Regions from separate parts of the Rhizobium indigoferae genome, predicted to be linked through region 2. Evidence: riboswitches for the same ligand, from Rfam matches in the RefSeq annotation. Region 2 holds a riboswitch; each other region holds the start of a gene.
The links. A riboswitch is a leader RNA that binds a small molecule or an ion and turns the genes downstream of it on or off. The one in region 2 is predicted to bind cobalamin.
Positions count from the first base shown of each region.

Region 1: another riboswitch for cobalamin. It lies ahead of bluB (5,6-dimethylbenzimidazole synthase); the one in region 2 lies ahead of fdhA (formaldehyde dehydrogenase, glutathione-independent).
Region 3: another riboswitch for cobalamin. It lies ahead of nrdH (glutaredoxin-like protein NrdH); the one in region 2 lies ahead of fdhA (formaldehyde dehydrogenase, glutathione-independent).

Region 1 is NZ_CP140635.1:2,181,821-2,191,887, reverse strand. Features, by position in the region: gene U5G49_RS11155 (HAMP domain-containing methyl-accepting chemotaxis protein) at 29-1,903, opposite strand; gene U5G49_RS11150 (MFS transporter) at 2,173-3,576, opposite strand; cobalamin riboswitch at 3,751-3,938, shown strand; gene bluB (5,6-dimethylbenzimidazole synthase) at 3,981-4,667, shown strand; partial or broken gene U5G49_RS11140 (molybdopterin-dependent oxidoreductase) at 4,664-5,341, shown strand; gene U5G49_RS11135 (phosphatase PAP2 family protein) at 5,451-6,635, opposite strand; gene U5G49_RS11130 (PhzF family phenazine biosynthesis protein) at 7,167-8,009, opposite strand; gene U5G49_RS11125 (SDR family NAD(P)-dependent oxidoreductase) at 8,323-9,069, shown strand; gene U5G49_RS11120 (DUF2865 domain-containing protein) at 9,187-10,067, opposite strand, start outside.
Region 2 is NZ_CP140638.1:46,855-56,921, reverse strand. Features, by position in the region: gene speB (agmatinase) at 1-682, shown strand, start outside; gene U5G49_RS32795 (cysteine hydrolase family protein) at 762-1,346, opposite strand; gene U5G49_RS32790 (putative bifunctional diguanylate cyclase/phosphodiesterase) at 1,421-3,787, opposite strand; gene U5G49_RS32785 (transporter substrate-binding domain-containing protein) at 3,893-4,699, shown strand; gene fdhA (formaldehyde dehydrogenase, glutathione-independent) at 4,886-6,076, opposite strand; cobalamin riboswitch at 6,296-6,495, opposite strand; gene U5G49_RS32775 (DMT family transporter) at 6,657-7,562, opposite strand; gene U5G49_RS32770 (LysR substrate-binding domain-containing protein) at 7,675-8,550, shown strand; gene U5G49_RS32765 (GlxA family transcriptional regulator) at 8,525-9,523, opposite strand; gene U5G49_RS32760 (BKACE family enzyme) at 9,625-10,067, shown strand, end outside.
Region 3 is NZ_CP140635.1:3,921,974-3,932,040, forward strand. Features, by position in the region: gene nrdE (class 1b ribonucleoside-diphosphate reductase subunit alpha) at 1-1,183, opposite strand, end outside; gene nrdI (class Ib ribonucleoside-diphosphate reductase assembly flavoprotein NrdI) at 1,162-1,566, opposite strand; gene nrdH (glutaredoxin-like protein NrdH) at 1,581-1,802, opposite strand; cobalamin riboswitch at 2,069-2,292, opposite strand; gene U5G49_RS19420 (heavy metal translocating P-type ATPase) at 2,456-4,732, opposite strand; gene U5G49_RS19425 (MerR family transcriptional regulator) at 4,804-5,226, shown strand; gene U5G49_RS19430 (TIGR03862 family flavoprotein) at 5,295-6,503, shown strand; gene msrB (peptide-methionine (R)-S-oxide reductase MsrB) at 6,553-7,038, opposite strand; gene U5G49_RS19440 (helix-turn-helix domain-containing protein) at 7,248-8,207, shown strand; gene adh (aldehyde dehydrogenase) at 8,374-9,882, shown strand; gene U5G49_RS19450 (DUF779 domain-containing protein) at 10,050-10,067, shown strand, end outside.

The sequences.
Region 1 (10,067 bases), on a different replicon from region 2:
AACTAAGGCTTATCGGGCGAAGACGACGTCAGAACTCCTCCCAGGCCCCGGGAGCAGCGGCAACGGCGGCATTTCCTGCATGCCGCTGCACGAAGGCTCTCGGCTCGGGACGAGATTGGCGGGTGGGTTGAACGGCTTTGGGCTGGCTTGCCGCAGACGCGCCGACGATGAACCTGCCGGCCGAGTCCTGCAGCAGGCGTCCTTGCGACAGCAGTTCGTGGCAGGCTGCGTTGGTTTCCTCGACCATTGCCGCGTTCTGCTGTGTCGTCTGATCCATCTGGTTGATCGCGCTGTTGATTTCCTGCAGGCCCGTCGCCTGTTCGCGATAGGATTGGACGATGGAAGCGATGCTGTCGCTGATGCGGTTGATCTGCTCCTCAATCTTCAGGAGGGCATCGCCGGTCTGGTTCACCAGCCCGACGCCCGCAGCAACTTCGTCGCCCGACACATTGATCAGGTTCTTGATTTCCTTGGCTGCATTTGCAGACCGCTGGGCGAGCTCACGCACTTCCTGCGCGACAACCGCAAAACCCTTGCCGGCTTCGCCGGCGCGCGCCGCCTCGACGCCGGCGTTCAGCGCAAGCAGGTTCGTCTGGAAGGCGATTTCGTCGATGACGCCAATAATGCGGCCGATCTGGCTCGACGAGGTTTGAATCCGGTCCATCGCCCCGATCGCATCACGCACCACCGTCGCCGAGACATGGGCGCTCCGCTTTGTCTCCTCGACCAACTGCCCGGCATTTTCAGCCCGTTGCGACGATGTTCTGACCGTCGTGGTCACCTCATCCAGTGCGGCGGCGGTCTGTTCCAATGCTGCTGCCTGTTGCTCGGTCCGCCTGGCGAGTTGATCTGCGGAGGTCGCCAGCTCGCTCGAGCCGGTTTCAACCGCCACGGAAGCGGTCTTGATCTCTGTCAGAGCGGCCGCGACCGCATCGACCATGTTGTTGAAATCCTGCCGCAATTTATCGAATTCGGGACCGACATCGGCCAGGTGTATCGAGAAGTCGCCGGCGGCAAGGCCTTCCAATGCATTTGCGAGAGCGTTCATGACCAGCCGTTGCGTGTTGCTGGCCTCGTCGGTCAACAATGCGTTGCGCGCCCGTTCGGCGTCGAGCGAAGCACTCTGCTCGGCAGCGGCTTGCTCTCTCTCGACCTTCGCAATCGCCTCGTGACGGAAAACTTCCAATGCTCGCGCCAGAAAGCCGATCTCGTCGCCATTTTCCCTGTAGGTGACGGGAGAGACCAGATCGCCTTTCTGCAACGCGCTAATTCGTTCGCTGATCACCCTGATGGGCCGGCCGACCAGGCTGCGCATGGCGAGAAGGAAGGCAACGACGGCCATGGCGGTGATCGCGGACTGCGTGAGCAACGAAATGAGAACTTTCTGCCTGACTTCGGAAGCGATTTTTTCGACAGACCAGTTCGTGACGATGTAGCCGGTGGCCTTGCCTGCCTTATCCAGCGGAAGCGGCGCGATGATCGTGACCACGCCGGCGGATGTTCCGCTATCATCGACAGTCGTCTTTTCCGGTTTCGCGCTGAGACGCTTCGCCAGATCGGCGGGTGCAGGCAAACCGTTGATGCCGTCGCGTGTCCACGTATCGACTGATGCCGGTTCCGCGTTGAATGCGGCAAACTGTACAAGATCGAGCGAGGGGTCGTCGCGGTAGAGCGAATAAGCCTCGCGAACGGCGTTCGCCTTCCCCCATTTCACGCCGCCGGCGGCCAGAGATGCAAACTGCTCCGCATCCTTGGACCAGTTCGCCTTGGCGCCATCGATCAACGCCCGGGTTTCGTACATCCAGGTATAGGTGGCGAAAGCGGAAATGCCGCAGAGGTTTACGGCAACGATAATCGCCGCCAGCTTGGCTGTCAGAGGCATCGTTTTCAAAAATTGGAACATTCCGCGGCGGCCTAGAATTGCGGCTCAGTCGGACATGTTCCCGACTGGCGTATCAATACGGGCATCGACGCTGACGGTCGCATCACGAGCGCTCATGCCCATGTCCAGATAGCAACCCAAAACGCGCAAACGCAGTGTGTATTTGATGTGTGAATAAATCATAAAGTAGAAAGGCATGCGGGGCACACGCGCGCCATTCGCCTTGCCTCCCCCTGCGCCGAGCCTTGCGAACCGGTGGGCGCAGGAATGCTTCCGTGGCGTCAGGGAGATCAGCTATTTTCAGCCACGGCCTCTTCGGGTTCGGCGTGCCGGCGCTTGCGGCCGCGCGCCGTCAGTTCAGCGCCGGCATCTTGGGGCAGGCGCAGGAAGGTGATGCAGGCCAGCGCCGAAATCGCCGAGACGCTGAAGAAGGCGATGTGGAAATCCGAGACCAGCAGCCTGCCGTCGTGGAAGCTGCTGGAAATTTCGAGGATGCCGCCGGCGATCGCCACACCCATCGCCATGGAGATACGCTGGGCAACGGCATTGATTGCGGTTGCCTGGCTGCTGTCGGCATCATCGACATCGCCGAAGGCCATGGCGTTGACGCCCGAGAAAGCCATGGAGCGGAACAGGCCGCCGATCAGCAGGCAGGCCATGATCAGGAACAGTGGCGTTTCGGCGGTGAAAAGGCCGTTGATGCCGAGGAAGATCGCCGCCAGCAAGGTGGTGAGCGAGATCACCGTGCGGAAGCCGAAGGCGTTGAAGGTGCGCGAGGCGGCGAATTTCGAACCCATGGAGCCGAGCGCGCTGACGAAGGTGACCGAGCCCGATTGCAGCGGCGTCAAGCCGAAGCCGAGCTGGAGCATCAGCGGCATCAGGAAAGGCAGGGCGCCAAGTCCCATGCGGAAATTCGAGGCGCCGAGGATCGCCGCCCGAAACATCGGGTAGCGGAACATCTTCGGATCGAGAAGCGGATAGGGCACGCGGCGGGCATGCAGGAGGTAGAGGAGGCCGGCAAGGATGCCGATCGCAACCGTGACATAACCGTAGATAACGGGCACGGCCGGCAGGCTGATCACCGACAGGCCGAAGACGAAGCCGGAGAAGCCTAGGCCGCAAAGGAAGAAGCCGGGGAAGTCCATCGGCCGCAGAGTGCGCGGCTCGACCGCCGGCAGGAAACGGGTGACGAGGATGATGCCGAGCACGCCGATCGGGACGTTGATCCAGAAGATCCAGTGCCAGGTGAGGTAGGTGGTGAGGAAGCCGCCGATCGGCGGACCCATGATCGGACCGATCAAAGCTGGAATTGTAAGCCAGGCCATGGCATCGACGAGTTCGTGACGCGGCGTTCCCCGGACCAGCAGCAGGCGGCTGACCGGCGTCATCATCGAGCCGCCGGCGCCCTGGATCAGGCGTGAGATGACGAAGGCCGTGATCGAATTGGAAAAGGCGCAGGCGATCGAGCCGATCATGAAAACGAAGATCGCCATGCGGAAGATGTTGCGTGCGCCGAAACGATCGGACATCCAGCCGCTGATCGGGATGAAGATCGCCAGCGCCACGAGATAGCTGGTGACGGCGAGCTTCAGCGCGATCGGCGAGGTGCCGATATCAGCTGCGATCGCCGGTAGGCTGGTGGCGATCACGGTCGAATCCATCTGTTCCATGAACAGGGCGACCGCAAGGATCATGGGCGTGAGGCGGGGCACGGGCAACCAAAGTGCAAAGAGAAAAAGTGCGGCGCCATGGGCGTCGGTCAGGATCGGTTTGTTTCTAAGGCAGCGATGCGCCTCTGTCCATGAAGTCGATGTCGCATGCAACGTGTCTGCGGTATGAGGGCCGGCTTGCCGCCGCCGCGCTTTCCTGAAATAGATGCGCCGTCAGGTGCCCGCCGTCCAGGCGGGAGAATCGGGAATCCGGTGCAAAGCCGGAACGTGCCCAACGCTGTAAGGCCGACGCTTGCCGCTTCATCACGCCACTGGCTTCTCGCCGGGAAGGCTGCGGCAGACGGATGACGCCGAGTCAGAAGACCGGCCTGGCTAGATAGACCGATCCGCGCGGACGGCGGGGCGGTTGCGTTGTTGGGGATTTGACGATGCGACCCTTTGATGAGGATGCCCTTTCAGCGGCGTCCGGTTTTTCCTTGGCCGAACGCGAGGCCGTCTATCATGCGATCATGACGCGGCGCGACGTTCGCAGCCAGTTCCTGCCCGATCCCTTGCCGGATGACCTTGTGCAGCGGCTGCTGACGGCTGCCCATCATGCACCCTCCGTCGGCTTTATGCAGCCGTGGAATTTCATTCTGGTGAAAAGCGCAACCGTGCGGGCGCGCGTCCGGGATGCTTTTGGGAGGGCCAACGAGGAGGCGGCGCTGATGTTCGAAGGTGAACGACGGCAGGCCTACCGCTCGCTCAAGCTCGAAGGCATTGTCGAGGCGCCGCTCGGCATATGCGTGACCTGCGATCCTACCCGCAGCGGCAGCGTCGTGCTGGGGCGCACGCACAATCCCAGGATGGATAGCTATTCCACAGTCTGCGCCATCCAGAATCTCTGGCTTGCGGCGCGGGCGGAAGGGGTCGGGATCGGCTGGGTCAGCATCTTTCATGAAGGCGACCTGAAGAGCATTCTCGGCATACCCCAGCATATCGAGGTGGTCGCCTGGCTCTGTGCCGGTTTCGTCGACCGGCTCTATGACGAGCCGGAACTGTCCGTCAAAGGCTGGCGGCAGCGGCTGCCGCTCGAGGAACTCGTCTTCCATGATGGATGGGGACTGAACACCTAGAGGTCGTCTTCTTCGGCACCGACAAAGGCGAGGTCACGATTCGCGACATCAAGATGCAACAGAACTTCGCTCGCAGCATGTCGCTCGCAGACACGATGAACCCCGACAATCTGCTCTGCTACGAAATGAACGGGGCGACCCTGCCTGCCCCCAACGGTTTCCCGCTGCGGCTGATAACTCCGGGCTGGTACGGGATCGCCAACGTCAAGTGGCTGAAGGGCATCGAGGTTCGCGACACCCGCTTCATGAGCCTGCTGATGGGCCGCGACTATGTCACCATCCGGGAAGAAGAGCACAACGGCGAGACCGTGCGGGCCGAGACCTCGGTCGGCCGGGCCTTGCTGAAATCCGCGCCCGCCAAGGTCACGCGCAACGACTCGGGTCACCGGGTCGTCGGCGCAGCCTGGGGTGCACCGATCGACCGGGTCGAACTGAAAATTGATCAAGGGCCCTGGATGCCGGCAGTCATCGATCACAGCGAGGAGGCCGAATACGCCTGGAAGATTTGGTCACTGGATTGGCCAAATCCCTCGCCTGGAGAACACACGGTGACCTCGCGCGCGATCAGTACCGCAGGGCAAATTCAACCGGCGATGGACGATCCCTTGATCGCCAAAAAGCACACATACTGGGAAAGCAATGGCCAGGTGACGCGCCGCATCCGCATCGTTTGAGAAACGTTGCTGCCTCGCACGTCGGCTGCTGAGTGAACGGAACGTTCCACCGAGAACCCCTCGCTTAGGATTGCGACATTTCAGGAGAAAGGCGCTAGCGGCCCTTCCGCTAGTCTGCCCCGTCTTTTTTTGCCCGCTCGATGAATTTCCCGGCGACTGCTTTGCCAAGTGCGGCACCGGCCCGGTTGTCCATTTCATAGTGGATGCCGGCCCAGATGCGGGAATCGCCCGCTTCCTTGCCGACCGTTCGGATGAACTCCGCCTGGTCGGGGAACAGATAGGCAAGCACCTCGCATCGGGCAGTCGACAACGTGGAGTGATTCGACGGATAACTGGGATGGGCCGGCACTGCGAACAGGGGAGTGATGCTCGGGTCAAGCATGTTGGGCCGCAGGTACCAATAAGCGTATTTCCCGTCGTTGCTTGCGATGTAGGCGTCGTAATAGACCGTTGCGAGCATCGCGTAAGCCCGTGCGGCGCGCGGCGGGTTCGAATCCGTCTTGTCCTCGAACATCCACTTGCTGGCATAGTCATACCAGTCGGTGAACAGGCCGGATGGACTTTGCCAGTAGAACGCCTTGTAGCTGTTGGGGAATTTTCGCTCAAACTGGCGGACTGCATCCGTCTCGGCCTTCACGGCCGCAGACTTGCAGTCGGGCGGAGTCGGTGGCCTGAATTCATCGGCTGTCTCGAGCAGGATCGGCTTCCAGTTTGGCATGGTTGCATTGGCGGGTTTGTCTCCGACCCACATGCACGGCCCGGTCGGCACAGTGCCGGTCCAGACGGCATCGGAGCCGTCGGCCTTTGCCCGCGCAATCACTTGCTCTGCCACGCGTCGCCCCAGTTCCAGGCCGGCGGATGAATCGCTTGGGAACTGGACACCGGCAAGGACACGCGACTGTGCGGCTTCTTCGGCCATCGCCTGGAACGACGACGCCTCGTCGGGAAAGAAATAGGCAAGAACGGTCGCGGCGGCGGCGGCGGCGGCGGCGTGTTCGGATGGATAAGCGGGACTCCGAGGCGTAGGCAGCGCGGTCGGCAGTGTCGTATCCACCTCGCTCGGGCGGGGGCGATTGTAGAAGTATTTCGACTCCCAAGCCGCGATGGTGGCGTCGTAGACCGCCATCGTCAAATAGGTGTAGACGCGATGCGCATTGGGGATCGTCTGGTTTGCGAGAAGACGGTTGTTGACCAGGTCGATCCATCGATAGCCGGGCGAACCGGCGTCCCAGAATGTGATCTTGGCGGCGACCTGCGCATCGTTCTTTGCGACAAGTTCGCGGACCTGCTCCAACTCGGTTGCGGAAGTATCCGGTGGGGGCGGGACTCGGAAGTCTTTGCCCGACGTGATTACCCACGTCTTCCACATTCCAGCGTTTGGCTCTATCTGATCCGATTGGGCGAAAGCGAAGTTCCCTGACAAAAGGATTAGCGCGCAGGCCCTGCTAAAGCCGCTAAGCATTTTCGACCCCCATGGTTGATCCCCGGCCCAAAGACGGAAGGTTTTCTGTTTTGACGGCCGTCCCATTTTCTATTTTAGCCCGCTCTAATTATACCGCGAAGCGCTGCCAAGTGAAAGGATCAATGAGAGCAGGATCAAGGAGGCCGCTCTCGCCAAGATCGATCCGTATAATGGACAATCGCCTGGCCGGTTCAGGGCTGGCGACAATCTATTGGCGTTTTTAGACAAACTCTGATCCCTGCCGGAGCTAGGGACATCGCGGTGAGGGCCGCGACGTCCATGCCGACCCCACCAATTATCGAGGAACTTTCAGTAGGCAGAAAAGCGCCAATTGCAGTCATCGGCCTCAGGTCGATGACTGTCTTAGAGGATAGCTTTTCCGTTTATGCAGGTAACGACATTGCCGCCAACCCAAATATCTTCAGATTCGAGCCGGACATGTACCCGCCCTGACCTGCCCAAGACCGTCCCTTGCGCAGCGATGTATGAAGGCGGCGCGAGATTTGCGGAAATGAGCCATTTTGCCAAACCCGCATTTAGGCTACCAGTGACTGGGTCTTCGTAACCAGCGGCGGTGAAGGCGCGGACCTCGAAATCCACACCATCGACGTCCCCCAAACATGGTGCAATCAGGCCTACCCTTAGTCCGGAAATACTCTGGTAGTTCGGACGGACACGTAGGACATCGTCTCTGCTTTTCAGGAGCAAGGCCATCCAACCGGGACCGTTGTCTACCCAACTCGCATCGACTATCATCTCAGGTGACAGACTTAGACCGCTCATAACTCGTTTCATTAGATCGTTATCGATATGTCCAGTCTTGATCAAATCTGGAGCCAGAAATGAGAGGATATCGCCGTCTCTTCTGATCCCGATCAAACCCGCCTGACATTCCTGGATGACAACTGGCTGCTTTGGCTTTCCGCCCAAGGTCAGCCATGCGTGGCAGCTACCCAAAGTCGGGTGTCCGGCAAAGGGCAGCTCCTGATGCGGCGTGAAAATTCTGACGCGATAATCAGCATCCGGGACCGTCGGCTTTAGGAGGAAGGTCGTCTCGCTTAGATTGGTCCAGTTGGCAAACCTGGCCATCGTTGATGTATCAAGATCGTCCGCATCCACTACCACCGCAAGTGGATTTCCACCCATTCGCTCCGAGGAAAAAACATCAACCTGTTGAAACGATAGCTCTTTAAGATTGCTGTTCATAGCATCTCCTACTGTTCGTTCGCTAATAGCGTGCGCCAATGTCTATACACAAGGGGGCTGCAGAATGCCTTTCGGAGTAACGGATGCAGACAAAGATTTCCGCTTCGGGCATACCCGGTCTTCCAAAGCGTTCAAATTATGCCGAGCTTTTAATCCTTGATTACCGGAAATCTCGGGCTTTAGGGAATGGGCTCGGCATAGTTTCAGACTCGGGATAAATTCCTGACCTTCATATCGATACGCTGAAGGCGAAATCCCGGAATTTCCAATAGATATTCGGCTATCGGTGGCTCACTCGGAGGATAACGGCCCAATGAACATGATCGACTTGAAGGAACGGATCATCGTGATCACAGGCGGTGCGCGCGGCATCGGCTACGCTATCGCAGAGCGCGTCATCCAGTCCGGTGGCAAGGTGGCCATCTGGGACCTGAACGAAAACATGGCGAAGGACAGCGCTTCCGCTCTCGGATCTGGCACGGTCGCTTTCGGCGTCAACGTCGCAGATCCCGTATCAGTGAAAAATGCGGCGGCGGCGACCGAGGAGATTTTTGGCCGTATCGACGGCCTCGTCAATTCCGCCGGGATTACCGGTCCGGTAAAGCCCACGATCGAATACGATTTCGGTGAATGGAAAGACGTCGTCGATGTCTGCCTCACGGGAACCTTCAATTGTTGCCGGCACGTCGTTCCGGTCATGTTAAAGCGCGACTACGGGCGGATTGTGAACATCTCTTCGGTTGCGGGCAAGGAAGGAAATCCGAACATCGCCGCCTACAGCGCAGCGAAAGCTGGTGTGCTGGGCTTCACCAAGTCTCTTGGCAAGGAACTCGCAAAGACAGGAATCGCCGTGAACGCGGTAACGCCAACCACAGCAAAGACACCTATATTGGACGGGCTGACATCCGAGTTTATCGAATATATGCGCGTCCGCATTCCGCGCGACCGTTTTGTTGAACTTGGTGAAATCGCTTCGATGGTCGTCTGGCTGCTCTCCGAAGAGAACTCCTTCACGACCGCATCGACGTTCGACCTGAGCGGCGGTCGTACGACCTACTGACCATGCTCAAGCGACCCGCATTCACATCCCGCCGCACGTTCAGCTGACATCGCCGTCATCTCATGCGCCCTTGCACAACGCCGCTATGGCTCCGCCACCGCACCGTAAGCTGTTCAATCACTGCTGCTGTTGTGGCTGCGGGCCCGGCGTTGCCGGATTGGCGAGGTCGATCGAGCCCTGATCGCCGGCAAGAAACTGCGGGCCGACCTGACGGACGCGGTTCTGCGTGGGATCGTAGGGGCGCTCGGGAACGGATGGTTGCGGCGCGGCGGCTGCGGCATCCTTCGCCGGGGGATTGGTGCGGATGGTGGTGATCGAGCCCTGCTGCGGCGGTTCGCTTACCGCCTGCTTGCCGCGCATCTCCTCATAATAGGCTGTGAGATTGCAGGCGCAGGAGGATTTTTCCCCGGGCGTGCGGTTCTTGTAGGCAAAGGCATTTTTCATGGCGCTGTAGGGCGTGCCCGTCGCGACCGAGATCATGTTCGAGGCTTCGGTGCTCGTCACGTCACGATAGAACAGTTCGGTCTCGATGCCCGGGCACATCTTGGCGCAGGTCTGAGCATCGCGGCCGAAATCGACCGACGTGGCGTTCGAGCTGATCGGGAAGAAGCCGCCGTCGCAGCTGCGCACGCACATGGTGCTGACCGGCGAGAGCATCTCGGCCCGGGGCAGGCCGTAACGCGGATCGACCTCTTCGCCGCCGCCGAGCGGAATGAAGGTATCGGTGCGTAGCGCCTGTTCCTCGACGCTTGGCGCGGGGTCGGCGGCGCTGCGATCGCTCGGGGCATAGAAGTTTTCGCTGTTGCAGCCATTGCGGTCGAGAGCCGCGACCAGTTCGCGGCGCGCGTCGTCATCAGCGCCGTTCTGGTCGGCCAGTTCGTTGCGGCGGTCCTGGAGATAGTGGATATTGTCGATCATGCGCGCTTCGGACTGCGAAAGTTCGGCGCAATAATCGTCATTCTCGCCGCCGATCACCACCATGCTGCCCGAGGTGCAGC
Region 2 (10,067 bases):
ATCGTTCCAAAGCCGTTACCGGCTGGAACTCAGCCATGACGACATCGAAAAGCGCATCGGCCAGATCGTCGATGCCGGCGTTGCCCCGCTTTCCGTTGGAGGCGATCATTCCATCAGCCACCCGATTTTGAAGGCCATCGGTCGGCAGCAACCGGTCGGCCTCATTCATATTGATGCCCACTGCGATACAAGCGGCGCTTTTGATCAGACGAAGTTTCATCACGGCGGGCCGTTCCGCAATGCGGTGCTGGACGGCGTGCTCGATCCGACACGGACAATCCAGATTGGCATCCGTGGTTCGGCGGAATATTTGTGGGAATTCTCCTATGCGTCGGGAATGACCGTCATCCACGCAGAGGACATCAGCGGAATGGGGATTGCGGCCGTGGTTGCCAAGGCAAAATCCATCGTCGGCGACGGCCCGACCTATCTTTCCTTCGACGTCGACAGCCTCGATCCGAGCTTTGCGCCCGGCACGGGCACGCCCGAGGTCGGTGGATTGACCACGCGTGAAGTCCTTGAACTGATACGCGGGCTGAAAGGGATAAACCTGGTGGGCGGTGACGTCGTCGAAGTTGCCCCGCAATATGACGCAACGACCAACACGGCGCACGGCGCAGCACAGGTGCTCTTTGAGATTCTGAGCCTCATGGTGTTTAGTCCGTCGATCGGCAAACGCTAAGGCCGACCCATCGGTCATCTCCATGTCATTCGTGGCGATGAGCAGTATTGCTGTGAAGGCTGTATCGCCACACCAGGCTCTAGCCAAACTCGCTCAAAAATTCTTCGGTCTTCATGAGTTCGAGCTGCACGGAGAACCGATCATGCAGAAGTTCCAGTGACGCGTCATGCGTATCGTCGGCGCCGCTACAGACGGCGTCCTTCAGCACGATGACACGATAGGCGAGATCGATTGCGCCGAGCGTCGTGGCCAGCACGCATACATCCGTTTCACCACCCGTTATAATAAGGGTATCGACCCGCTCCGATTGAAGGATCGGATGCAGGCGGCCGTCAATCCAGGGGGAATAGGTGCGCTTGTCGAAGTGCCTTGCCGGTGGAACCAACGACGCCAGCGATGGGGCGAGATCGATGAATCCGCGCGGAAGATGCTCACCCGTCATCATCCACCATTTCTGGTAATAATCCCGCCATTTCCCCGGCATGTCGTCGGCATGCTCGGGTGGCAGGAAGCGGGTAAAGATCGTTCGCGACGAGTGCCGCCCGGCCAGCTCTTCGATCTGGGGAGAGATCCGTGCCATCCAGGGAACGTGCCACGGCGTGTCTTCGGCAAACATCCGCTGCATATCGACGCAAAGGTGCCGCCACTCCCCGACCTCGCCCATCACATCCTCCACTCGGTCTTCGGGCGTCAACCGCCGCGCGCGGCGAAAGTTCCTGGCGGAAGATCAAAAGCCTCTCAGGCGACAGCACTCTCAGCTGTCCGGAAACTATCAAGGTCGCAAAGAGGAACCGGTTTGGAGAAGAAGTAGCCTTGGAGGTCGGTGCAGCCGAGGGCGGCCAGAAAGTCGCGTTGATATTCGGTTTCGACCCCTTCAGCCGTCGTCGAGATACCGAGGTTGCGGCTAAGCGCGACGATGGCGCCAATGATGGCCGCCCCGTTGGCTTTCGTGCCGAGCTGTGAGACGAACGAACGATCAATCTTGATGCGGTCGATATCGAAGCGTAGCAGATGGCTGAGACATGAAAAGCCGGTTCCGAAATCATCGAGCGAAATCTGAACACCTTGGCTGCGCAGCGACTTCAGCACCGTATAGACGTCCGAGTTATCCTCGATGAGCGAGGACTCGGTGAGCTCGAGCTCGAGCCGGGACGGCGGCAGGCCGCTCTCCTGGAGCACGGCGAATACTTCCTCGGCAAAATTTGGTCTTCTCAACTGGGCGGGAGACACGTTGACCGCAACAAATGTGTTTTCAGGCCATTTGCAGGCGGCTCTACAGGCTTCGCGCAATACCCAGAAACCGAGAGCGTCGATGAGGCCGCCCTCCTCGGCGACAGGGATGAAGCTGGCAGGCGTCAATAGTCCGCGCTGACTGTGACGCCAACGCACGAGAGCCTCCGCGCCCGACGCCGAGTATCCGCCGCCCTCGGCGCGATGTACCGTTTGGTAGTAGACTTCGAGCGATCCGAAGTCCGGCTTGTTCGCAATCGGGTCGGATTGTGGACCGTCAGCGGATGAGGCCGTGCCTTTGGCCAAAACTTCCCGCAATTCGTTCTTGAGTATGTCGCGCGCATTCCTGCCGCCGTCCATGGACGGTGAATAGACGCGCCATTGGCCTCTGCCGCCCATCTTTGCTTCGTACAGCGCGACGTCGGCGTAGCGCATGATGTCATCGGCATTCCGTCCGGCGTCCGGCACGACGGTCACGCCGATCGAGCCGCCGACCCGTGCGACCGCCTCGCCCCTCAGAAGCGGGAAGGGCTTGCCAAGTTCGGCAACGATCGCGTCGCATATTGCCGGCAAAACCTGATCATGATCTTTGATGTCCCGAAGAAGCAGGGCGAATTCGTCCCCTCCGAGCCGGGCAAGCGTGTCGCCCGGACGAAGCAGGGAGTGGATCCGCTCCGCAGCCATCCTGATGAGTTCATCGCCGGCGGCATGGCCGAACGTGTCGTTCACGGCCTTGAAGCGGTCGAGATCGAGAAGCGCGACTGCCGAGCGCTCGGCCGAATTCTTCGTCTCGGCCAGGCACTCGTCGAACCTCATCGCGAACAAAGCGCGGTTGGGAAGGCTCGTGAGCACGTCATGCAAGGCAAGCTGTCTTGCATGCAGCTCGCTTTTTCTCAACTCGCCGAGGCTGCTTCGCAGGCGCACCAGCAAAACCGAGAACAGGATCGCGATCACCAGGGCGGCAATCGAAAGCGCCGGCATCAATCGGCCGATCACTCTCGAGCCTGGAAGATCGGGCCGCCATACGATGAAGCCGATCGGTTCGCCATTTGCCGTGGCGTCGATCTGGAAGGCAACCTCGTTTTCGTCTGCATCGGCTGTGCGCGCGAAGCGCGCGCCGTTGAGGCCCTGTTGCCGGCTCAATTCGTCCAGCGCCGCACCATCGATAAACCGCACGACGATCAGGAATTGCCGCATCGTCTGCCGTTGCCCCTCTTCGGGATCGTTGATGGCGACGACGCCGACGATCGTCGGCCGACCTTCCAGCCGCATTAGATTGGCCAACGCAGTGTTGGAGCGTCCTGGGCTCGCAAGGCGGCTTTCCATCGAGGACGGCGTTCTTTCGTTGGAAACCGTGCCTGGTCTCACCCCGAGGCGGGCATCCTGAAGCAGAGGCAAAAAGAGCGGCTTCATCCAGCGATAACGCTTTTCCGTTTGGGCGTCCGCCAGCATCAGCAGTTGAGCCTTCTCGTCGACGACAAAGGCCTGATCGTAGCCGAAGGCGGACATTGCGGTCTGGCTGATCGCACTCCCGGCGGCCGCTGTCAGAACGGCATCGAGGCTAGAGGAACCTCCGCTTGACCGGGCAGCCGGATAAACACGTGTGAGGTAGCCGTTGCCGAACTGGCCGATGACATGGGCGACTTGATCGACCTGTTCCCGCAGGCGGGCATTCACAAGCTGGCGCTGTCGATCAAGGGCGGCAGCATCGCTTTCGGTCCCTGCCCAGAGCGCCGAGAGTACAACAAGTCCGATCGCTCCAAGCCCGCTGACGGCAATCAGAAACAGAATTCTTCCCGAAGCAATCCAGGATTGCTGAAACGTCTTGGAGCTGGAAGGAAGAACGATCTGCAAGCCTAGACCCCTGAACACCACGACACGGGCGCATTGGCAGACGCTAACAAAGAAGCGTTCACGTAGAATTAAAGGCTGCGGCGCACTATGGGGCGAGATCGACTATGCCCCGAGGAGCTCCCGACGATGTTGCGCATATCCATTCAGACTATATTGCGCGGAGCGCTGATGGCGGGCGGGATGGGTATTTTTTTGGCCGCGACCTCGCCGCTTGAGGTGGCTGCGCAAGATCGCATGCCAATGAGAATTGCCGTCGAAGGTGCATTTCCGCCCTTCAACTATCTCGATGCAAATAACAAACTTCAGGGCTTCGACATCGATATTGCCAATGCGCTGTGCGAGGTTGGCAAGTTCGAATGCCAATTTATCATCGAGAAGTGGGACGACATTATCCCCGATCTCGTTGCCGACAAATACGACGCGATCATCTCATCCATGTCGATGAGCCTTGAGCGGCGTCAAAAGGTTGCCTTCACTGAAAAATACTACAACAGCCCGTCTGTGTTCATCGCCCGGAAGGATTCGTCGATCAGCGATGTCAGCCCCGCCGCCCTCAACGATAAAATTCTTGGGGTGACATCGTCGACAGCGCAGGAATCTTATGCCAACCATCTTTATCCGGAAATGAAAAAGAAGGTGTTTCGGTCTTCGCCCGAATTGTACAAGGGTCTGGCGGACGGGAGCGTCGACATTATCCTCGAGGATAAACTCGCCATCTACGACTGGATTGCCAACACCAAGGCAGGAAGCTGCTGCGAGTTCAAAGGACCGGATCTGGTCGACATTACATACTTCGGTGAGGGTGCCGGCATCGCGCTGCGCCTCGATGACAAGGAGCGTCTTGCGCGCCTGAACGAAGCGTTGAAGAGCATCAAGGCGGACGGGACCTACGACATGATCAACGCAAAATATTTCCCGTTCAGCATCCAGTAGTTCGTCAATCAAATCGTTGTGCGATGCAGAATGGCCGGCTTTCCGCCGGCCATTCCTATCAGGTAAAGTCCTCAGTCGTAGTCGCTAGAGCATTTCCGTTTTTCTTCGAATCACGGAAATGCTCTATCCCTTTGTTTTCTCGCAATTCCGGACGCAAAACCGCTACGCGCTTTTGCTGGAATTGCTCTAGGCGGCTTTCGCGACCTCTCCGTGCGGATCGAGGACATATTTCGTCGCCGCTCCCTGGTCGAAGCTCTCATATCCATTGGCGGCATCGTCGAGCGGAATGACCTTGGCGTTGACGATATCGGCAATTGGCAGCCGGTCGTGGAGGATCGCCTGCATGAGCTGACGATTATATTTGATCACCGGAGTCTGGCCGGTGTGGAAGGACTGCGCCTTGGCCCATCCGAGGCCGAAGCGGAGCGACAGATTGCCGTGTTTGGCGGCGTTGTCGACGGCGCCCGGATCCTCGGTAACGTAGAGGCCGGGAATGCCGATCGAACCAGCGGCACGGGTAATCTCCATCATCTGATTGAGCACGATCGCCGGCTGTTCGCCGCCCGAGTGGCCGCGTGCCTCGAAGCCGACCGCATCGATGGCGCTGTCCACCTCATTGGTGCCGACGACCTGCGCGATCATGTCGCCGAGACGGTCGCTCTTCGACAGGTCGATCGGTTCGAAACCGACCTTCGCCGCATGCGCCAGACGGTCCTTGTTGAAATCACCGATCATCACGACAGCAGCGCCGAGAATGCGAGCCGAAGCCGCAGCCGCAAGGCCGACAGGGCCGGCACCGGCGACATAGACGGTCGAGCCGACCCCAACACCTGCACGCACTGCGCCATGGAAGCCGGTGGGCAGAATGTCGGAGAGCATGGTGAGATCACGGATCTTCGCCATTGCCCTATCCCGATCGGGGATTTTCAGCAGGTTGAAATCTGCGTAGGGAATGGTGACATAGCGCGCCTGTCCGCCGATCCAGCCGCCCATGTCGACATAACCGTAAGCACCGCCGGCGCGGGCCGGGTTTACCGTCAGGCAGACACCGGTATCCTGAGACTTGCAGCAGCGGCATCGGCCGCAGGCGACATTGAAAGGCACCGAGACGATATCGCCGATTTCGAGCATCTCGACGTCGATGCCTTTCTCGATGATCTCGCCAGTGATTTCATGACCGAGGACCAGGCCCGGCATCGCCGTCGTGCGGCCGCGGACCATGTGCTGATCGGAGCCGCAGATATTGGTCGAGATCACCTTCAGAATCACGCCGTGTTCGATGCGGCGGCCGTCGGGCGCTTCCAGCTTCGGGTCGTCGATGTCGCGAACTTCGACCTTGCCCGGCCGGAGATAGACGACGCCTCTATTTTTGCTCATGAATTCCTCCCACTTGTTTGAATGCCTCGATCTGCAACCGATGCAGTCGATGGCAACCTTCCCTCCGGCCTGCCTCCTCTGCAGCCCGGTCAACAACACAGGATACCGCCGCATCGGGCGATATTCGAATTTCCAAAAGGGACAGATTGGATGGAGAAGAGGAGTGAACGCCATGGTTTTCGCCTGTCGTTCCGCTCGTGATCGTCTGCCGCAATCCGTCGATTTGCTATGCCAAGAGCTGGTTTCCGGCTCCAGAATCTCCTTTCGATCCATCTCGATATCTTTCCGGATGACTATCCGGCGATTTCCTTGAGGATTTCAGTTCTTCTACCGCTGCGGGGCAGCGCCGGCGTCAGGCCTGCGTCCCAATGGTCCATTTCGCCAGTTTGCGAGATAGCGCCTTGAACACCACAAGCAAACCATGCCTGACGTAAAACAGCGATCAAGAAAACGACATGGGCGCAGCTCAAAGACGACAGTCGGCAAAGTCGCAATAGCGCTGCGTAGCGGAAATAATTGATCCCGCGAATACGGCGGTTTTCCGGATCGTCCCGGAAGATTTGATCGCCGCCTAAAGGCTTTAGGCGCGATGCGGTCGCCGGCTGCGGCTGACGTCGATTGCCGTGTGCCAGAACACGGCGCCGAGGATGATCGCGCCGCCGAAAAAGGTGGCGACGGGCGGCTCTTCGGAAAACAGCAGCCAGACCCAGAAGGGCGTGAGCACGATTTCCATCGTGCCGATCAGCGCCGCTTCCGCCGGCGGCATCCGCTTTGCCCCGGCAAGGAAGAGCACCAGCGCGAGGGAGAAATTGGTCGCGCCGAAGGCGGCAAGGACGATCCAGTTGTGCAAGTCGAGCGAGCCGACCGAACCGAACGGCGCGAAGAGTGCGAGCGTCAGGAAAGCGCTGACCACGGTCGGCGGCAGACTTGGCACGTCGGGACTGATGCGCGGAATGATGATGACGAGCGCGAAGGACGCGGTCATGCCGAGCGCCAGCAGGTCACCCCAACCGGTGCCGCCGCCGATCGACGAGGCGACGATGACCGCGACTCCGAGGAGCGAAATGCCGCCGGCAATCAGCGTCCGCCTGGAGACCCTCTCCCTGAGGATGACCCAGCCGAGCAACGCTGCGATAAAGGGCGCGGTCGCATAGATCATCGTCACATTGGCGACGGTGGTCATGTAAAGCGCCCCGATGAAGCATACCTGACTGAAGGTCTGGCATGCGATCATGGCAAGACCGGACGGATGGAAGACGGATCGCCATTGCTGCCGCGAGATGCCCCCTTCGAGGAAAAGGCAGGGGATCAGCAGAAACAGGCCGCCGAACAACGATCGCCAGGCAATCGCCGTCCATACGTCGGTCGTCAGGAGCCGCGAGTAGACGCCGCTCGCGCTCCAGGCAAGTGTCGCGGCAATGATGAGAAGCACACCCTTCTCGTGCTCGCTGCCTGCGAGGCGTCTGGCCGGATTTTCAATGGTCACGCAGATATTCTCAAAGAAGGAAGTCGAACGCCGTTCATTTCTGCGCCAAGAATTGACATCAGACAAACGAATAGTAGAGATAGCTATCATCGATTTTTTCTATGGCTAACCCATGCATGAACCGATTGAGAGCGACCTGCTCAGAACCTTCCTGGTCGTTGCCGAGACCTCCAATTTCTCCGCGGCTGCCCAGCGCATCGGGCGGACGCAGTCGGCGGTCAGCACTCAGATCAAGCGGCTTGAGCAGACGATCGGCGAAACCCTGTTCGAGCGGGGCGCCCGCGGCGTGCTGCTGACGCGCCAGGGCATACAGCTCGTCCCCTATGCCCGCAGGATAATCGACCTCCTGAACGAGGCCGCCGCGACGATCCGCAGCAAACCGCTGGACGGACCGGTGCGCATCGGAATTCCGGAGGAATACAGCCAGACGGTGCTGCCGGCAGCCCTTGCGGCTTTCGCCGTACGCCACCCGGCCGTCGAGGTCACCGTGTCCTGCGACTACACAGTTCGCAACTTGGCCGCCCTCGAGCGGGATGAGCTCGATCTGGCCGTCGTTTTCGACTGGAGCGATGAGACGAAAGGCGAGGTCATCTGTATCGATCCCACAGTCTGGGTCACATCGATGGTCCACAGGCTGCACGACATCGATCCCCTGCCGATAGCGACCTATCGCAACTCCACCTGGTCACGCGATTTTGCGCTCCGGTCGCTGGAGCAGATCGGCCGCAACTATCGAATCGCTTTCATCGCCGATACCGGCTCGGGGCTGAAGAATGCCGTGACCGCAGGCCTTGCCGTCACCACGCTTTCCCGCAGCAGCATTCCGCCCGGCTGCCGGGAACTCACCGCCGAAGACGGTTTCCCGCCGGTCGATTCCTCCAAGGTCGTGCTCCGCCGGAGCACTTACCGTTCCAGCGAGGCCGTTCGGGAACTTGCCGAAATGATACGGGACGCATTCCAGCCTATGCCCGCACCTCCGATGACGTGATGCGGCGCCGCAAGCGGCGCCGGGTCTCCGACGGGCTTTCGGAAAAACTCGCCCGGTAGCTTCTCGCAAAGGCTGAGGCCGAGTTGAAGCCGGTTGCCGCCGCGATGTCGGCGAAGGAGGCCGTCGTCTCGATCACCTTGCGGCGGGCCGCATTCAAGCGCAGGGCGAGATAATGCACATGCGGCGGCGCGCCGATACTCTGCTGGAAAAGATCCTGCAGATGTCGGGCGCTGATGCCCACCCTGCGGGCGAGCCGCGTAAGAATCAGAGGCTGCTCGATATGCTCCTCCATCAGCCGCACCGCTTGCGCGACACGGGGATCGTGCATGCGCAACCCAGCCGAGGCTGCGGAAAGTGACTCATCGGCATGGAAGGACGGCTGCTCATAGCGGAACAGCCGGCTGACCTCGAGCGCCAGCGAATAACCCTGCCGCTGCCTGATCACTTCCAGCATCAGGTCGACGGTTGGAAGCGAACCGGAGGTCGTCAGCCGCTTGCCGTCGATGACGAAACGATCCTTGACGGCCCGCACCTCAGGATAGGCCAGCGCAAAATCCTCGTAGTCCTCCCAGTGGACGGTCGCCGGCAGTCCGTCGAGCAGGCTTGCTTCCGCCAGCAGCCATGTGCCGGACTCGATGCCGGCAATCACCGTGCGATAGCGGGCAGCCTGGGAGAGCTGCATCTTGAGGGCCGGCGTCGCGCTGTGGCGCCAGTTGTAACTGGCAAGCACGAATAGCGGCGTATCCTCGGTCGTCGCCTTGAAAGCGCCTTGTGCGGGCACGGCGATATTGCTGGTGGTCGGGACCGGTGCTCCGTCCGGCGTGAGCAGCCGCCAGCGATAGAGTTCGCTGCCGGAAATGCGGTTGGCACCGCGCAGCGGCTCGATGACCGAGGCGATCAGGATCAGGTTCGCGTCCGGCAGGACGAGAAGGTCGATATCGAGCCGTTCCGTCGATCGCTGCAGCAAGGCCACCTCCCTCGGAGTTCTGATAATGTATCAATTGCTTCCGAAAATGCAACGCATCGCCATCCATCCTGTCGCGTAATGCGGACAAGACGAGGGAGAACAAAAGCATGCCTCTTGCGATGAACCGCGATGTCTTCATCACCTGCGCCGTCACCGGCGCCGGCGATACGGTTTCCAAATCCAGCCACGTGCCGATCACTCCCAAGCAGATCGCCGATTCCGCCATCGATGCGGCAAAGGCCGGTGCTGCGGTCGTTCACTGCCATGTCCGCGACCCGGAAACGGGTGCTGCCAGCCGCCGCAACGATCTCTACAGGGAAGTCACCGACCGCATCCGCTCGGCCGATGTCGACGTCGTCCTCAATCTCACCGCCGGCATGGGCGGGGACCTGATCTTCGGGGATGTCGAAAGCCCCCTTCCCCTCAATCCTAAGGGCACGGATATGGCCGGCGCCACCGAGCGCGTCAGCCATGTCGCCGAGTGCCTGCCGGAGATCTGCACGCTCGACTGCGGCACGATGAATTTCAATCTCGGCGACTATGTCATGAC
Region 3 (10,067 bases), on a different replicon from region 2:
CCCGGTTCACCGTGTCCTCGAACATGATGTAGGGGTAGCCGCTCTCGAACTGGATTTCGGCAAGCACCTGGAAGAATTCGCGCGCCTTGATCTTCTTCTTCGAAATGCGGGCATCCGCCACCATCTCGCGATATTTTTCCGTCACCGAAATCTCGGTGAAAGGCACGCCATAGACGCGTTCCACGTCATAGGGCGAGAACAGATACATATCCTCGTTGTTCTTGGCGAGTTCGAAGGTGATATCGGGCACGACGACGCCGAGTGACAGCGTCTTGATGCGGATTTTTTCGTCGGCATTTTCGCGCTTGGTGTCGAGGAAGCGCATGATATCGGGATGATGGGCATTGAGATAGACCGCACCCGCGCCCTGCCGCGCCCCGAGCTGGTTGGCATAGGAGAAGCTGTCTTCGAGCAGCTTCATCACCGGGATGATGCCCGAGGACTGGTTCTCGATATGCTTGATCGGCGCGCCTGCCTCGCGGATATTCGTCAGCGACAGCGCCACGCCGCCGCCGCGCTTCGACAATTGCAGCGCCGAATTGATCGAGCGGCCGATCGATTCCATATTGTCCTCGACGCGCAGCAGGAAGCAGGAAACCAGTTCGCCGCGCTGCTTCTTGCCGGCATTGAGGAAGGTCGGCGTCGCCGGCTGGAAACGGCCGGAAATGATCTCGTCGACCATGTCGCGCGCAAGGCCTTCGTCGCCGCGCGCCAAGGCCAGAGCCACCATGCAGATGCGGTCCTCATAGCGCTCGAGATAGCGCTTTCCGTCGAAGGTCTTCAGCGTATAGCTGGTGTAATATTTGAAGGCGCCGAGGAAGGTCGGGAAACGGAATTTCTTGGCATAGGCCTGGTCGAACAGATCCCGCACGAAATTGAAGGAATACTGGTCGAGAACCTCCTGCTCGTAATATCCCTCGGTCACGAGGTAATTGAGCTTTTCCCTCAGATTGTGGAAGAACACCGTGTTCTGGTTCACATGCTGGAGGAAATATTGCTTGGCCGCCAAACGATCCTTGTCGAGCTGAATCCGCCCCTCATCGTCATAGAGGTTCAGCATCGCGTTCAGCGCGTGATAGTCGAGGGTTTCGGCTGCCTTCGGCGGCCTTTCCCCGGCGGGCTGAGCAAAAGTTTGATGCGGTTTTGCGCCCGCATCCCGCGTCAGGTTTGTTCCCGTGTCCAAAATCGTTCCATTCCGTGTTTGACCTTGGCGACGTCGTCTTCGGTGCCCATGAGCTCGAACCGGTAAAGGTACGGCACCTGGCATTTCTGCGAGACCACGTCGCCGGCGAGCCCGTATGTCTCGCCGAAATTGCTGTTGCCCGCGGCGATCACGCCGCGGATGTGTCCTCGGTTTTCCGCATCGTTGAGGAAACGGATCACCTGCTTGGGAACGGCACCCTTGCCGCCGTCGCCGCTATAGGTCGGCACGATCAGCACGAAGGGTTCGCGGATATGGAACGCGTCTGCGCCACCTGGCGGAATGCGCGCCGCGCGCAGACCGAGCTTGGCGACGAACCGATGGGTGTTCTCGGATCGGCTGGAATAATAGACAATCAAGCCCATCGCTTGTCCTCAGGTCAGGAGAGCGCGCTGATCATGTCGGGACGGAAGCCCGCCCAATGCTGCTCGCCGGCGATGACGACAGGCGCCTGCATGTAGCCGAGGCTGCGGACGCGATCGAGCGCTTCGGCATCCTGCGAGATATCGACGATGTCATAATCGACGCCCAGACGGTCGAGGGCGCGGTAGGTGGCAGTGCACTGGACGCAGGCAGGCTTGCTGTAGACGGTAATGGTCATGATATTCCTCGTGACGATGCGATTGGGACGCAGGACATCGATCGGAAATCTGTCGATATCCGTCGAAAAATTCTCTGATGATTTTGAGCTGTGCGGCTGTTTAGCCGCTGGGCGTACTCCGCCCTCTACCTCTAGTGGGTGGCGGCCTGAACTGAAATTCTGACATGACTTCACCCCGAAGTGGCTCATGCGGAGGTTCGGGCCCGCGAAACGCGATGCGGAGATTCCCCGCAGCCATGCAACGCGACCTTCCGGACACCCCGCCCGTGGACGTTTCGTTCGAGGCAGGTCTCCTGGCTCACGGGTCAAAGCGCCTGCCCAGCCTTCCCGGAGCATCATGCTCCAGTGACTTGAAATCGGACAGTTGCTCGCCGCTTACAGTTGCGGGGGCAGCCCCGGCATTGCCGCGCCATGATGGCGAAGCGCACCGAATTCCCGTCTTAGCCGCCGATCCTCACGAATCGACGGAACCTCGAACACTAGATATGGTACGCGAATCGATCATGACGTCAACAAGTTGTTGTGGCGGCGCGACAATGGCGGCAACGAATCGCCGCGCTGTGTATGATGTGGATAACGAAGCGTTAACGGAAAAGCGCTGTGTAGAACCCATCATAAAAAGAGCTGGCAGAAGCCGGCTCCTCAAACGACATTCATATTTTTATCCGAAGCAACCGCAGTGCATTGATCGTCACCAGCACGGTGGCGCCGGTATCGGCAAGAATCGCTGGCCAGAGCCCGGTGATCCCTGCGATCGTCGTCACCAGAAACACCGCCTTCAGCCCGAGTGCGATGGTGATATTCTGCAGGATGTTGCGCATCGTGCGTTTGGAAAGTTCGATCATCCGCGCCACGTCGCCAACGCGTCCGTGCAGCACGGCGGCATCCGCCGTCTCCAGCGCCACATCGGTGCCGCCGCCCATGGCGATGCCGATATCGGCAGCGGCCAGCGCCGGAGCATCGTTGATGCCGTCGCCGACCTTGGCGACGATGAAGCCCTGGCGCTTCAATTCGCCGACGACCCGCTGCTTATCCTCCGGCATCATCTCGCCGCGCCAGTCGATGCCGAGCATGCCGGCAACGGCTGCTGCCGTCCGCTTGTTGTCGCCCGTCAACATCACCGCCTTGACGCCTGCCGATTTGAGCGCAGCGAGCCCGGCCTCGGCATCCTCACGCGGCTCGTCACGCATGGCGATCAGGCCGGCCGCAACACCGTTGACGAGCAGCACCGACACGCTCTTGCCCTCGTCGTTCAGCGCAGTGATGCGTGCATCCTGTTCCGCGCTGAGCGTCCCGCGCTCGCGGGCGGCAGGCGGCGACAGCAGATCCAGCGCCTCACCGCCGACTTTGCCGCTGACACCCTTGCCCGGCAGCGCTTCCAGCTCGAAGGCCGGCGGCACGGGAACGCCGTCCGCCTTGGCGCGGTTGAGGATCGCCAGCGCCAGCGGATGGCTGGAACCCTGCTCCAGCACCGCCGCGCGCGACAGCACCTGCGCCTCGCTCAGGCCAAAGGAAATGATGTCGGTCACCTGAGGCTTGCCTTCTGTCAGCGTGCCTGTCTTGTCGAAGGCGACCATCGTCACCTTGCCGAGCGTTTCCAACACCGCGCCGCCCTTCATCAGCAGCCCGCGCCGCGCACCGGATGAAAGCGAGGCGGCGATCGCCGCCGGCGTCGAGATGACGAGCGCGCAGGGGCAGCCGATCAAAAGGATCGCAAGGCCCTTGTAGACCCATTCGCCCCACGGCCCAGCGAACAGCAACGGTGGAACGACCGCGACAAGCGCTGCGACCACGACGACGCCGGGCGTGTAATAGCGCGAGAACCGATCGATGAAGCGTTCGGTCGGCGCCTTCGATTCCTGAGCTTCCTCCACCAGCTTGACGACGCGGGCGATGGTATTGTCGGCGGCAGCCGCCGTGACGCGAACCCTGAGCACCGCATCGCCATTCACCGTGCCGGCAAAAACGACGGCATCGACGCCCTTGCGCACCGGCGTGCTCTCGCCCGTCACCGGCGCCTCGTCGATCGCGCTCTCGCCTGAGATGATGATGCCGTCCGCCGAGATCCGGTCGCCAGGACGAACCATGATGATGGCGCCGACCGAAAGGCTTTCCGCAGGCACCTCCCGTGTCTGCCCATTGTCTTCGAGTAGCGCACTCTTCGGCACCAGTGCCGTCAGCGACTGGATGCTTTCGCGCGCCTTGCCCGCTGCCACCCCTTCCAGCAGCTCGCCAACGAGGAACAGGAACACGACAGTTGCCGCCTCTTCGCCGGCATTGATGATGACGGCGCCGACAGCGGCGATCGTCATCAGCATCTCGATCGAAAACGGTGTTCCTGAGAGGGCAGCCATGACAGCGCGCCGAGCGATCGGCACCAGCCCGATCAGCATGGCGACGATGAAGGCATAGGACGCAATCGCCGGCACGAGATGGCCGACGGCATAGGCGGCAACGAGTGCCGCACCCGAAAGGATGGTCAGCCGGCCCTTCCTACTCTGCCACCAGGGACCGGCCATCGGCGCATGGTCGTGCCCGTGCAGCCCCTCGATTTCCTTCTCGCCATGTTCGTGAGAATGGTCGTGGCCATGACTTGCATGATCGTGCCCTTCATGGTCGTGGTCATGGCCCGCGTGATCACCGTGATCACCGTGATCATGTCCATGGTCATGACGGTGCTGCGAGCCGTGTTCATGCGCAGCCGCAGCGTTTCCGGCAAGCGGCGCGACGGAATAGCCGAGCCCGGTCACCTTCTTCTCGATCGTCTTGAGATCGCTGCTGCCATCATGCCGGACGGTCATCGTGCCCGCCATCACCGAGACGGAAACATCGGCGACACCCGCCACGCGTCTGACCGCCGTATCGATCTTGGTTGCGCAGGCGGCGCAATCCATGCCGCCAACCCGATATCGTGTTTCGCTCTCAGCCATGAACCGCTTCCTTGTCAAATAGAAGCATCCCTCCTACATCCTCTAGCGACTAGAGGTGCAAGAGGAAAATTATGAAAAGGATCACGATCGGCGAAGCTGCTCGCCAGAGTGGCGTCAAGGTGCCGACGGTGCGTTATTACGAGAGCATCGGGCTGCTCGCGGCGCCGAGCCGCAGCGAGGGCAACCAGCGCTCCTTCGAACCCGCCGATATCAGCCGCCTCGCCTTCATCCGCCATGCCCGCGAACTCGGCTTCGAGATCGAGGCGATCCGCACGCTGCTCACCCTGCAGGATGATCCGCACCAATCCTGTGCCTCGGCCGACGCCATCGCCAAGGCCCGCCTCATCGAGGTCGAGCAGCGCATCCGCAGCCTGAGGGCGCTGAAGGCCGAGCTGGAAACCATGGTGGAAGGCTGCGGCCACGGCCGCGTCGACCAATGCCGCGTCATCGAGGTTCTCGCCGACCACGGCCAGTGCACGCATCCCCACCACTGATCTCCGCCCTTGCAGGCGATCCGCGCCCGCGCCAAAACTGAACGAGACAGAATCGGGCGAAGACATCAATGAACCAGAAGCGGATTGCAATCATCGGCGGCGGCCCGGCGGGTCTAGCGGCTGCCGAACTGCTTTCCCGTTCCGGTCATGCGGTGACCGTCTATGACGCCATGCCGACCTTTGCCCGCAAGTTTCTGCTGGCCGGCAAGTCCGGTCTCAACATCACCCATTCCGAGGATTATGCCCGTTTCACCACGCGCTTCGGAGCGGCCTCCGCCCGTCTGCGCCCCGCTCTTGATGCCTTTACCCCTGATGATATCAGGAATTGGGCAAGCGAGCTCGGGACGGAAACCTTCATCGGCTCGTCCGGCCGGGTTTTTCCGAAGGTGATGAAGGCCTCGCCTTTGCTGCGCGCCTGGCTCAGGCGGCTGGAGGCACAGGGCGCCACGCTGCGCACCCGCCACCGCTGGACCGGTTTTGCCGAAGACGGCTATGTTTTCGAAACGCCAGAAGGGCGCGGCCTCGTCCATTGCGACGCAGCCCTGCTGGCGCTCGGCGGCGCAAGCTGGCCGCGCCTCGGCTCGGATGCTACCTGGGTACCTTGGCTGGCCGGCAGGGGTGTGGAAATTGACACTTTTCAACCCGCCAATTGCGGCTTCGTCGTCGGCTGGAGCAGGAACTTCAGCGAGCGTTTCGCCGGCGAGCCGGTAAAATCAGTCACCGCCACGTCCGAGGCCGGCACTTTTCCCGGCGAATTCGTCATCACCGGCAGCGGCATCGAAGGCAGCCTCGTCTATACCCATACGGCCGCGTTGCGCGACCGGCTGCCGAACCATGGCAGCGCCGTCCTGACGCTCGACCTCGCACCGGGCCGCGCCATCGAGAGGCTGAGCCGCGACCTTGCGCGGCAGGACGCCAAATCGAGCTTTTCAAACCGCCTGCGCAAGGGCGCCGGCCTCGACGGCGTCAAGACGGCGCTGCTCCGCGAACTCGCTCCCGAGCGCGACCGAACCGATCCGGAGCGTCTCGCACGCATGATCAAGGCCCTGCCGGTGCCGGTGATCGAAACCCGCCCGATCGCCGAAGCGATCTCCTCAGCCGGCGGCATCCGCTGGAGCGGCGTCGACGAGAGCTACATGTTGAAGGCACTGCCGGGCACCTTCGTCGCCGGCGAAATGCTCGACTGGGAGGCGCCGACTGGTGGCTATCTCCTCACCGCCTGCCTGGCGACCGGCCGGGCGGCAGCCCGTGGCATCGAGGCCTGGCTGCAGCGCTAGAGCGCTGGAAGCTGTCAGCCTTGAGGCAAAACAACAAGATCATCATCAATCAGACCGAGGCCGGATGGAAGGTCATGGCGAGACCATTCATGCAGTAGCGAAGCCCGGTTGGCTTCGGGCCGTCATCGAAGACATGGCCGAGGTGACCGCCGCAACGGCTGCAGTGCACGGCGGTACGTGCCATGCTGAAGGTCGTGTCGCCGGTTGTGCCGACGGCATTTTCAAGCGGCGCCCAGAAGCTCGGCCAGCCAGTGCCGCTGTCGAATTTGGTGGTCGAGGAAAAGAGGTCCTGGTCGCAGCCGGCGCAGGCGAAATTGCCCTTTCGCTCCTCATGCAGCAAGGCACTGGTGAAGGGATGTTCCGTCCCCGCCTGGCGCAGGATGACATATTGATCCGGCGTCAGCAGCTTGCGCCATTCCTCCTCGGTGTGGGTCACCGCAAACCTCTCGCCGGCGATTGCCTTGCCGGCCAGGCCTGAGCGAACCGCAAGCGCCCCAAAAGCAGCGCCCATCAGCAACAATCGTCTGTTCAGCATGGTCGGATCTCCTCATCTGGCAAACCTTGCTTCTGTACAGAACTACGAGGGAGAGGGGGCATTTGTTACGCCATGGCTGCCCAAACACCGAAATGTGATTTCAGCCACTTTCGTCAGGAGGCGCCGCACGCTGACGAGCGCCAGCGCCGGCCGATTGCAAACCAGCCGCTTTTCCATCAGAGTGTGCTGAAATTCGGTGGGAGGAGCCGATGCACGAACACTCAGCGCACGCCGAGTACGTCTACACGTCTGCCCAGCGCGAATCTGCGGCAGCCAGTTCTCCTGTTGTCGCCTCATGGCGGCGGTGCATGACCATGCACCAGCTCGCCCCCGAGGACCAGCGGGCTCCAATCCGCCTCACCGACCTGGAATTCCGCCGTGCGCGCGAGCAGTCCGATCAGCTGATCGCCAGCGCGACGGAAGAGCTCGATCGTCTCTTTACCACCGTTGGCAGGGCCGGCTGTTGCCTGCTTCTGACCGACAAGAACGGCATCGCGCTGGAGCGCCGGGGCGCTGCCGGCGACGACAAGGAATTCCGCGAACTCGGCCTCTGGACCGGCTCGGTCTGGACAGAGGCCAGCATCGGCACCAACGGTATCGGCACTGCACTTGCCGACGAGCGTGCCGTCGCCATCTTCCGCGATCAGCATTTTTTCAGCTCGAATACCAGCCTCAGCTGCACGACGGCGCCGATCCGCGATCATCGTGGCCGAGTGGCCGCAGCCCTCGACATCTCCGCATGTCGCGAGGACGTCAACGAGATGACGCTGGCGATCCTAACGCAGACCGTGCGCGATGCAGCGATGCGCATCGAGCTCAACCTCTTCCGCTCGGCCTTTGCCGGCGCCCGTTTCCTGATGGTCCCGGCCGGCACCAATTCCGCCGCCGCTTTGCTGGCCGTCGACAGGCACGATTTGGTGCTCGGGGCGACGCGCGCCGCCCGCGTCGCGTTGCAGCTGGACGACAAACGCATCGCCGCCGGCATTCCGGCAGCCGATGCTCTGCACGAGGCTGGCGTTTCCCAGCAGGACGAGATGGTCGAGGCGGAGAAGGCGGCACTGCTGCGGGCGCTGTCGCGCGCCGGCGGCAATGTTTCGCAGGCGGCGATCGCGCTCGGCATCAGCCGCGCCACACTACACAGGAAGATGAAGAAGCTCGATCTCCACTGATCGGAGCAAAGGTCCCGCTCCTGGAGCAATCGTGACCCGATGCTGTCGCAGGTCTGCGACACTGTGCACTGCGGTATGGAAGACCCGCCCTGTTCCTTCCGCCAAAACATGCTCATTTTCCTCTCACTGGTTCGCTTGGGAACCTGGATCATCAAGGGAGGATGACATGCTTCATCAGAAAATCGTCGAGTCGCCGTTCAAGCTGAAATACGGCAACTATATCGGCGGCGAATGGCGCGAGCCGGTCGAAGGCAAATACTTCGAAAACCTAACGCCCGTCACCGGCGGCAAGCTCTGCGACATTCCCCGCTCCAATGAAAAGGACATCAATCTCGCGCTCGACGCCGCCCATGCGGCAAAGGAAAAATGGGGCCGCACCTCCGCTGCCGAGCGCTCCAATATCCTCATGAAGATTGCCCAGCGCATGGAAGACAAGCTGGAATTGCTCGCCCAGGCCGAGACCTGGGACAATGGCAAGCCGATCCGCGAAACCATGGCGGCCGACATTCCGCTGGCGATCGACCACTTCCGCTACTTCGCCTCCTGCATTCGCGCCCAGGAGGGTTCGATCGGCGAGATCGACCACGATACCGTCGCCTATCACTTCCATGAGCCACTCGGCGTCGTCGGTCAGATCATCCCGTGGAACTTCCCGATCCTGATGGCCACCTGGAAGCTGGCACCTGCACTTGCCGCCGGCAACTGCGTCGTGCTGAAGCCCGCCGAGCAGACACCGGCCTCGATCCTGCTCTGGGCCGAGATCGTCGGCGATCTGCTGCCGCCCGGCGTGCTCAACATCGTCAACGGCTTCGGCATAGAAGCCGGCAAGCCGCTGGCGACCAGCCCGCGCGTCGCCAAGATCGCCTTCACCGGCGAGACGACGACCGGCCGGCTGATCATGCAATATGCCAGCCAGAACCTCATTCCGGTGACATTGGAGCTCGGCGGCAAGTCGCCGAACATCTTCTTCGCCGATGTGATGGCCGAGGACGACGACTTCCTCGACAAGGCGCTCGAAGGCTTTGCGATGTTTGCCCTCAACCAGGGCGAAGTCTGCACTTGCCCGAGCCGCGCCCTCGTCCAGGAATCGATCTACGACCGCTTCATGGAAAAGGCCGTGAAACGCGTCGAGGCGATCAAGCAGGGCAACCCGCTCGACACCGCGACGATGGTCGGCGCCCAGGCTTCGACGGAGCAGCTGGAAAAGATCCTCGCCTATCTCGACATCGGCAAGCAGGAAGGCGCCGAGGTACTGACCGGCGGCTCGCGTAACGATCTCGGCGGCGAGTTGGCGAACGGCTATTATGTCATGCCGACGATCTTCAAGGGCCACAACAAGATGCGTGTGTTCCAGGAGGAGATCTTCGGACCGGTGGTTTCGGTCACGACCTTCAAGAACGAGAAGGAAGCGCTCGAAATCGCCAACGACACACTCTACGGTCTCGGCGCCGGTGTCTGGAGCCGAGACGCCAATCGCTGCTATCGTTTCGGCCGCGAGATCCAGGCCGGCCGCGTCTGGACCAACTGCTACCACGCCTACCCGGCCCATGCCGCCTTCGGCGGCTACAAGCAGTCGGGCATCGGTCGTGAAACCCACAAGATGATGCTCGACCACTACCAGCAGACCAAGAACATGCTGGTGAGCTACAGCCCGAAAGCACTCGGCTTCTTCTGAGAGCAGCCGATGATGTTATGATAAAAGCCTTCTCTCCGACACGGGGAGAAGGCGTTGTCTTTAGAGCGCCACGCATCCCGTGGGACGCTCTAACGCTTTGAATTTGCGTATAACAAATTTCCGAAAATCGATCCGATTTTCGGGGTTATCCGCCGGAGGAGGCAGCCATGGAAACCACCGTCAAC